Regions from separate parts of the Cytobacillus spongiae genome, predicted to be linked through region 1. Evidence: a T-box and tRNA genes for the amino acid it is inferred to sense, from the RefSeq annotation. Region 1 holds a T-box; the other holds one or more tRNA genes.

Region 1 (3,263 bases):
AAAAAATTTCCAAAGCAAAAGATTTACTTTTAAGTGAATAATGGATGGATCAGAAGGAATTTACAGTATTTCACTAGAAGTAAAGTATAGGGTAAAAAAGTGCTTTCTGCCCATCAATACTAACCAGTTTATTTTATGAATAGTCCAATGTTGAAGAAAGGCGTGATTTTTACAGAAGCCCAAACGATTCCTGAATGAAGTTGAAGGAAAGAATGATCATGATTAATTGAAAAAGTAATCAAGTTTGTACATACACAAGGAGTGATATGAATGACATCAGCCGAAACGTGGACGAAGGTAGATGAATATTATACCGGTAAACTACAAAAATCAGATTCAATCATGGATACCGTTTTACAAGCCAATCATGCTGCGGGTCTGCCTGCTATCGACGTGTCCCCGAATCAGGGGAAATTCCTTTCATTGCTTGCCCAGCTTAAAGGGGCCAAAAGGATACTGGAAATCGGAACACTTGGCGGCTATAGTACCATTTGGCTTGCCCGGGGTCTTCCGGAGGATGGACGACTTGTAACATTGGAATATAGTGAAAAACATGCAAAGGTGGCAGAACAAAACATTCACAATGCCGGTTTCGATAATAAAGTGGAAATCAAAACAGGAGCTGCCTTGGATACATTACCGACTCTTGAAGGTCCCTTCGACTTCATTTTCATAGATGCCGATAAACAAAATAATGCCAATTATTTAAAATGGGCACTCTTATTATCACAGCCTGGTACGGTCATCATTACGGATAATGTGGTTCGGGGTGGAAAGGTGATCGAAGAAAGGGGTGATGATGAAAGCGTTCAAGGAGTAAGGACTTTCGTGGACATGTTATCTGAAGAGGCGCGCATCGATTCGACAGCCATTCAGACTGTCGGATCCAAAGGATACGATGGGTTCGTCATAGGAATTGTAAAGGAATAAAAAATGATTGCAATTTTCTTTCCTCTTCTGTAAAATAAATGAAAATTCAAAATCATACATGTCATGATAGGAATCAGTAGTGACTTATCTCCCTGTTGCAGAGAGCTGATGCTTGGTGAAAATCAGTACACAGATAAGAGCGAATTACCTCCTTAAACATTCTTTGTGAACATTGAAGTAGCAGAGAACGGCCGGTCCGTTATCCGTATTGAGTGGAAGAGAGATCTTCAATGAGGGTGGTACCGCGTAAACCACGTCCCTTTGTATAGGGACGTGGTTTTTTGGCGTTGAAAGGCGAAAGGAAGTATGTATGAACAGGAGAGTTGGTTATAGGGGGAATATGACCTTTTCGTACTATCTCATCATTCTTCATCTCGTTCAAAGAAGGGTCAATGTAAAAAATGATACTAACAAGAAGGGGGAAACATCATGCTGCACAAATGGGAATCACTCTCAAAACATCAACAGAACGAAGTCGAAAGGCAATTGGCTCAATACAAAAATGGCGTCCAGGAGATCATACCAGAGGCTGAATTGAAGCAGAAACTTGTGAACTCCATTTCTAAGGGGGAACCTCTAAAAATCAAACTGGGACTCGACCCTACTGCCCCGGATGTGCACCTTGGCCATACAGTCGTATTGAATAAATTAAGGGAGTTTCAGGAAAATGGTCATATCATCCAGCTCATCATCGGTGATTTCACTGGTAAGATCGGGGATCCGACAGGGAAATCTGCTGCAAGAAAACAATTGACTGAAGAGGAAGTGAAAGTCAATGCCCGGACATACTTTGAGCAATTCGGAAAAGTCCTGGATCAAGAGAAGGTGGAGCTTCATTACAATTCCCGATGGCTGTCGACTTTGGATCTTGAAGATGTCATTCATCTTTCATCAAAGATCACGGTGGCGCGGTTGATTGAAAGGAATGACTTTTCCACCCGTTTATCTGAAGGTAGACCCATTTCACTTCATGAGCTTTTTTACCCGATGATGCAGGGATATGATTCTGTTGCCCTAAAAAGTGATGTAGAGCTTGGTGGTACAGATCAGCAATTCAATGTATTGATGGGAAGGCATCTTCAAGAACATTACAACCAGGAAAAGCAAGTAGTTATATTGCTTCCATTATTGGAAGGTCTTGACGGTGTGGAAAAAATGTCGAAATCTAAACATAACTATATTGGCATTAATGAAGAACCTAATCAAATGTTTGGGAAGACCATGTCGATTCCTGATGAGTTAATTACGAAATACTTTGATCTTATCACCGATCTGTCATTAGAAGATAAGAGGAAGACCGTTAAGGATATAGAGGAGGGCACCCTTCACCCGAGAGATGCCAAAGTACTGTTAGGTAAAACCATCGTCAGAATGTACCATGGTCAAAAGGCAGCTGATCATGCAGAAAAACAGTTCAAGGAGGTTTTTCAAAAAGGGGCTCTTCCAGAAGACATTCCTGAAGAAGAATGGAGAGGGGTGGAGAAGGTCTCGGTTGTGGATCTCCTTGTCTCTTTAAACATGCAAAGCTCTAAGAGTGAAGCACGCAGGATGATCCTAAACGGAGGAATCAGAATTGATTCAAAGAAAGTGTTGGATGTACGTTCTGTAGTGTGGATTGAAGATGGAATGGTTGTACAGGTTGGGAAGAGAAAGTACAAGAAGCTTAGATGGAAAAGGTAGTTCTTTTACTCCTTTTTTTATGACAATCTTACACATTTAAGGTATAATTTACCTGAAACTGCGTTTGAATGATGTAATCCACTAAGGTTAGGATGATGGTTTAAATGAACCTCAATACAATGATTCACAATCATGCTGAACATAATCGTTTTTCAGGGTCGGTTGTGATAAAAGAGAAGGAATCTGTTCTCGTGAACTCTTCATATGGTCTCGCTGACCGTAGTAATCGCAGGCCAAATTTGATTGATACCCGATTTGGCATTGCATCAGGCTGCAAGTTATTTACTGCTGTAGCCATCTGCCAGCTTGTAGAGAAGCAATGGATATCTTTCCATACTTCTATGAAAGAGTGTCTGCCTTACTCTTTCCCCCATTTCGATGATTCTATTACCATTCATCACTTACTTACCCATACATCCGGCATTCCGGACTACTTTGATGAAGAAGTGATGGATGATTTCGAAGAATTATGGAAACAGACTCCTATGTATTTAATGACCAGGGGAGAAGATTTCCTACCATTCTTTCAAAATGAACATATGAAGTTTCTTCCAGGTGAGAGATTTCATTATAATAATGCCGGATACATCTTATTGGGATTGATCATCGAGAAGCTGTCGGGATTGACGGTACAAGAGTATATTGAAAGGCAT
Region 2 (3,263 bases), on a different replicon from region 1:
GGTGGGATACTACCCTGGCTGTATTGAAATTCTAACCCACGCCCCTGATCGGGGCGGGAGACAGTGTCAGGTGGGCAGTTTGACTGGGGCGGTCGCCTCCTAAAGAGTAACGGAGGCGCCCAAAGGTTCCCTCAGAATGGTTGGAAATCATTCGTAGAGTGTAAAGGCACAAGGGAGCTTGACTGCGAGACCTACAAGTCGAGCAGGGACGAAAGTCGGGCTTAGTGATCCGGTGGTTCCGCATGGAAGGGCCATCGCTCAACGGATAAAAGCTACCCCGGGGATAACAGGCTTATCTCCCCCAAGAGTCCACATCGACGGGGAGGTTTGGCACCTCGATGTCGGCTCATCGCATCCTGGGGCTGTAGTCGGTCCCAAGGGTTGGGCTGTTCGCCCATTAAAGCGGTACGCGAGCTGGGTTCAGAACGTCGTGAGACAGTTCGGTCCCTATCCGTCGTGGGCGTAGGAAATTTGAGAGGAGCTGTCCTTAGTACGAGAGGACCGGGATGGACGCACCGCTGGTGTACCAGTTGTCTTGCCAAAGGCATCGCTGGGTAGCTATGTGCGGAAGGGATAAGTGCTGAAAGCATCTAAGCATGAAGCCCCCCTCAAGATGAGATTTCCCATAGCGCAAGCTAGTAAGATCCCTGAAAGATGATCAGGTTGATAGGTCAGAGGTGGAAGCATGGTGACATGTGGAGCTGACTGATACTAATCGATCGAGGACTTAACCAAATAAGAAAGCGAAGGCGACTGTACAACTTCGATAGAAGGTAGGAGCCGTAGCTGGACTAGTCAATTCAATGGCATTACCGTAATTCTTTCTTCTATACATTATCTAGTTTTGAGGGAACAAATTTTTAAAAAAACCTCTTGAATCAAAGCTGGTTGTATTATATAATACTATTTGTCTTTGAAAATAGTTTGGTGACGATGGCGAGAAGGTCACACCCGTTCCCATGCCGAACACGGAAGTTAAGCTTCTCAGCGCCGATGGTAGTTAGGGGCTGTCCCCTTGTGAGAGTAGGACGTCGCCAAGCTGTTCAAATTTTATTCCGCAGTAGCTCAGTGGTAGAGCATTCGGCTGTTAACCGAACGGTCGTAGGTTCGAATCCTACCTGCGGAGCCAACTTCTATTATAGATTGTTGAGCTTTTACACTTTGCTTCCATAGCTCAGCAGGTAGAGCACTTCCATGGTAAGGAAGAGGTCACCGGTTCGAGCCCGGTTGGAAGCTCTGCAAAGCATCAATGATACTGGCCCGTTGGTCAAGCGGTTAAGACACCGCCCTTTCACGGCGGTAACACGGGTTCGAATCCCGTACGGGTCACCACTTAAATATGGAGGATTAGCTCAGCTGGGAGAGCACCTGCCTTACAAGCAGGGGGTCGGCGGTTCGATCCCGTCATCCTCCACCATATAATTTCTACAAATAAAAAATGCCGGTGTAGCTCAATTGGTAGAGCAACTGACTTGTAATCAGTAGGTTGGGGGTTCAAGTCCTCTCGCCGGCACCATTTTTTTGGAGGGGTAGCGAAGTGGCTAAACGCGGCGGACTGTAAATCCGCTCCTTCGGGTTCGGCGGTTCGAATCCGTCCCCCTCCACCATTTAGGATAAATTCTTAAAAAGTGGACAAGATAATAGTGTCCTTTTTATTATGACATTCATCATTGGGCTATAGCCAAGCGGTAAGGCAACGGACTTTGACTCCGTCATGCGTAGGTTCAAATCCTGCTAGCCCAGCCAATTATGAGCCATTAGCTCAGTCGGTAGAGCATCTGACTTTTAATCAGAGGGTCGAAGGTTCGAGTCCTTCATGGCTCATCATGTAACCAGATCTAAAGGGAATTCCCTGAGGGTCTGGTTATTCTTGAATATAAAAAAGAAACCATGCTTTTGGGGCCTTAGCTCAGCTGGGAGAGCGCCTGCCTTGCACGCAGGAGGTCAGCGGTTCGATCCCGCTAGGCTCCACCATAACAAATTACCTTACAAGTCTTAAACTAATTTCTAGTCTAGGGCTTTTTTGTTTGCCTTCTTTTTAAAAGAACTTATCCCCACAGTAGTTTTTGACGAGCGCATAATTTTCCTCATATATTACTAGTTGGCTATATTCTAAAAGATACGAAAACTGCCTACTAGTATAATACGTAATCAAACTCCTTTTTGCCTAATCTATACAAAGCCTAATATGCGAATATATATACATAATTTTGTCGAGTTGAGTCATTGTTATGAAAGCGGTTAAAATAGATAAGAGAACAAACATGTTAAGGGGGATACATAATGAAAAAGTTGTCTATTATCGGGATGCCGATGGATCTTGGTCAAATGAGACGTGGTGTGGATATGGGACCAAGTGCCATTCGATATGCAGGTGTAAATGAAAGACTAAGAGGGCTATTTGACGAAGTTGCAGATCTTGGAGATATTGCAATCGGTAGACCAGAAGTTGTGGTTGATCCCCAATCGAATCTGCGTAACCTTGACTTAATTGCGGAGAAAAGTGAAATGCTTGCGCAAAAAGTTGATGAAGTGGTAGCGTCAGGTTCATTTCCACTTGTTCTTGGAGGAGATCATAGTATTGCGATTGGAACATTAGCTGGTGTTTCAAAGCATTATAAGAACCTTGGAGTGATCTGGTATGACGCTCATGGGGACTTGAATACAGCTGAGACTTCTCCTACAGGTAATATTCATGGGATGCCTCTAGCAGTGAGCTTAGGTCTTGGTCATCCTTTGCTAACTGGGGTAGGAGGCTATGGACCGAAAGTAAACCCAGAGAACATTGTCATCATCGGTGCTAGATCTCTAGATGAAGGCGAACGGGTTCTTATCAAAGAAAAAGGCATTAAAGTATATACAATGCATGAAATTGATCGATTAGGAATGACAAAGGTGATGGAAGAAGCCATTCATTACTTAAGAGAAGTAAGGGGAACAGATGGGGTTCATTTATCCTTAGATTTAGATGGGTTAGATCCACATGATGCACCAGGTGTAGGAACTCCAGTAACCGGTGGAATTAGCTATCGTGAGAGCCATTTAGCGATGGAAATGTTAGAAGAATCTAAGATGATTACTTCTGCTGAATTTGTGGAAGTTAACCCAATACTAGACGATAAAAACAAAACAGCTTCTGTTGCGGTTGCTTTAATGGGCTCATTATTTGGGGAGAAGCTGCTGTAAAATTTTTGACTATTTCATATTTTTATTCAATACAAGCCGCTCTTCAATGACAAACAAAGAAAGCAGTAACGACCGTG

Evidence for each region. A T-box is a leader RNA that pairs with one kind of tRNA and senses whether it is charged. The one in region 1 lies ahead of tyrS (tyrosine--tRNA ligase), so its partner is inferred to be a tRNA-Tyr.
Region 2: it encodes a tRNA-Tyr, which carries the amino acid that the T-box ahead of tyrS (tyrosine--tRNA ligase) is inferred to sense. The anticodon was not compared.

Annotation. Positions count from the first base shown of each region.
Region 1 is NZ_CP089998.1:245,986-249,248, forward strand. Features, by position in the region: gene LS684_RS21715 (O-methyltransferase) at 271-930, shown strand; T-box leader at 985-1,194, shown strand; gene tyrS (tyrosine--tRNA ligase) at 1,360-2,610, shown strand; gene LS684_RS21725 (serine hydrolase domain-containing protein) at 2,715-3,263, shown strand, end outside.
Region 2 is NZ_CP089997.1:172,303-175,565, forward strand. Features, by position in the region: rRNA gene LS684_RS00945 (23S ribosomal RNA) at 1-735, shown strand, start outside; rRNA gene rrf (5S ribosomal RNA) at 924-1,040, shown strand; tRNA gene LS684_RS00955 (tRNA-Asn) at 1,055-1,129, shown strand; tRNA gene LS684_RS00960 (tRNA-Thr) at 1,164-1,236, shown strand; tRNA gene LS684_RS00965 (tRNA-Glu) at 1,258-1,332, shown strand; tRNA gene LS684_RS00970 (tRNA-Val) at 1,342-1,417, shown strand; tRNA gene LS684_RS00975 (tRNA-Thr) at 1,441-1,516, shown strand; tRNA gene LS684_RS00980 (tRNA-Tyr) at 1,524-1,607, shown strand; tRNA gene LS684_RS00985 (tRNA-Gln) at 1,672-1,746, shown strand; tRNA gene LS684_RS00990 (tRNA-Lys) at 1,752-1,824, shown strand; tRNA gene LS684_RS00995 (tRNA-Ala) at 1,899-1,974, shown strand; gene rocF (arginase) at 2,284-3,186, shown strand.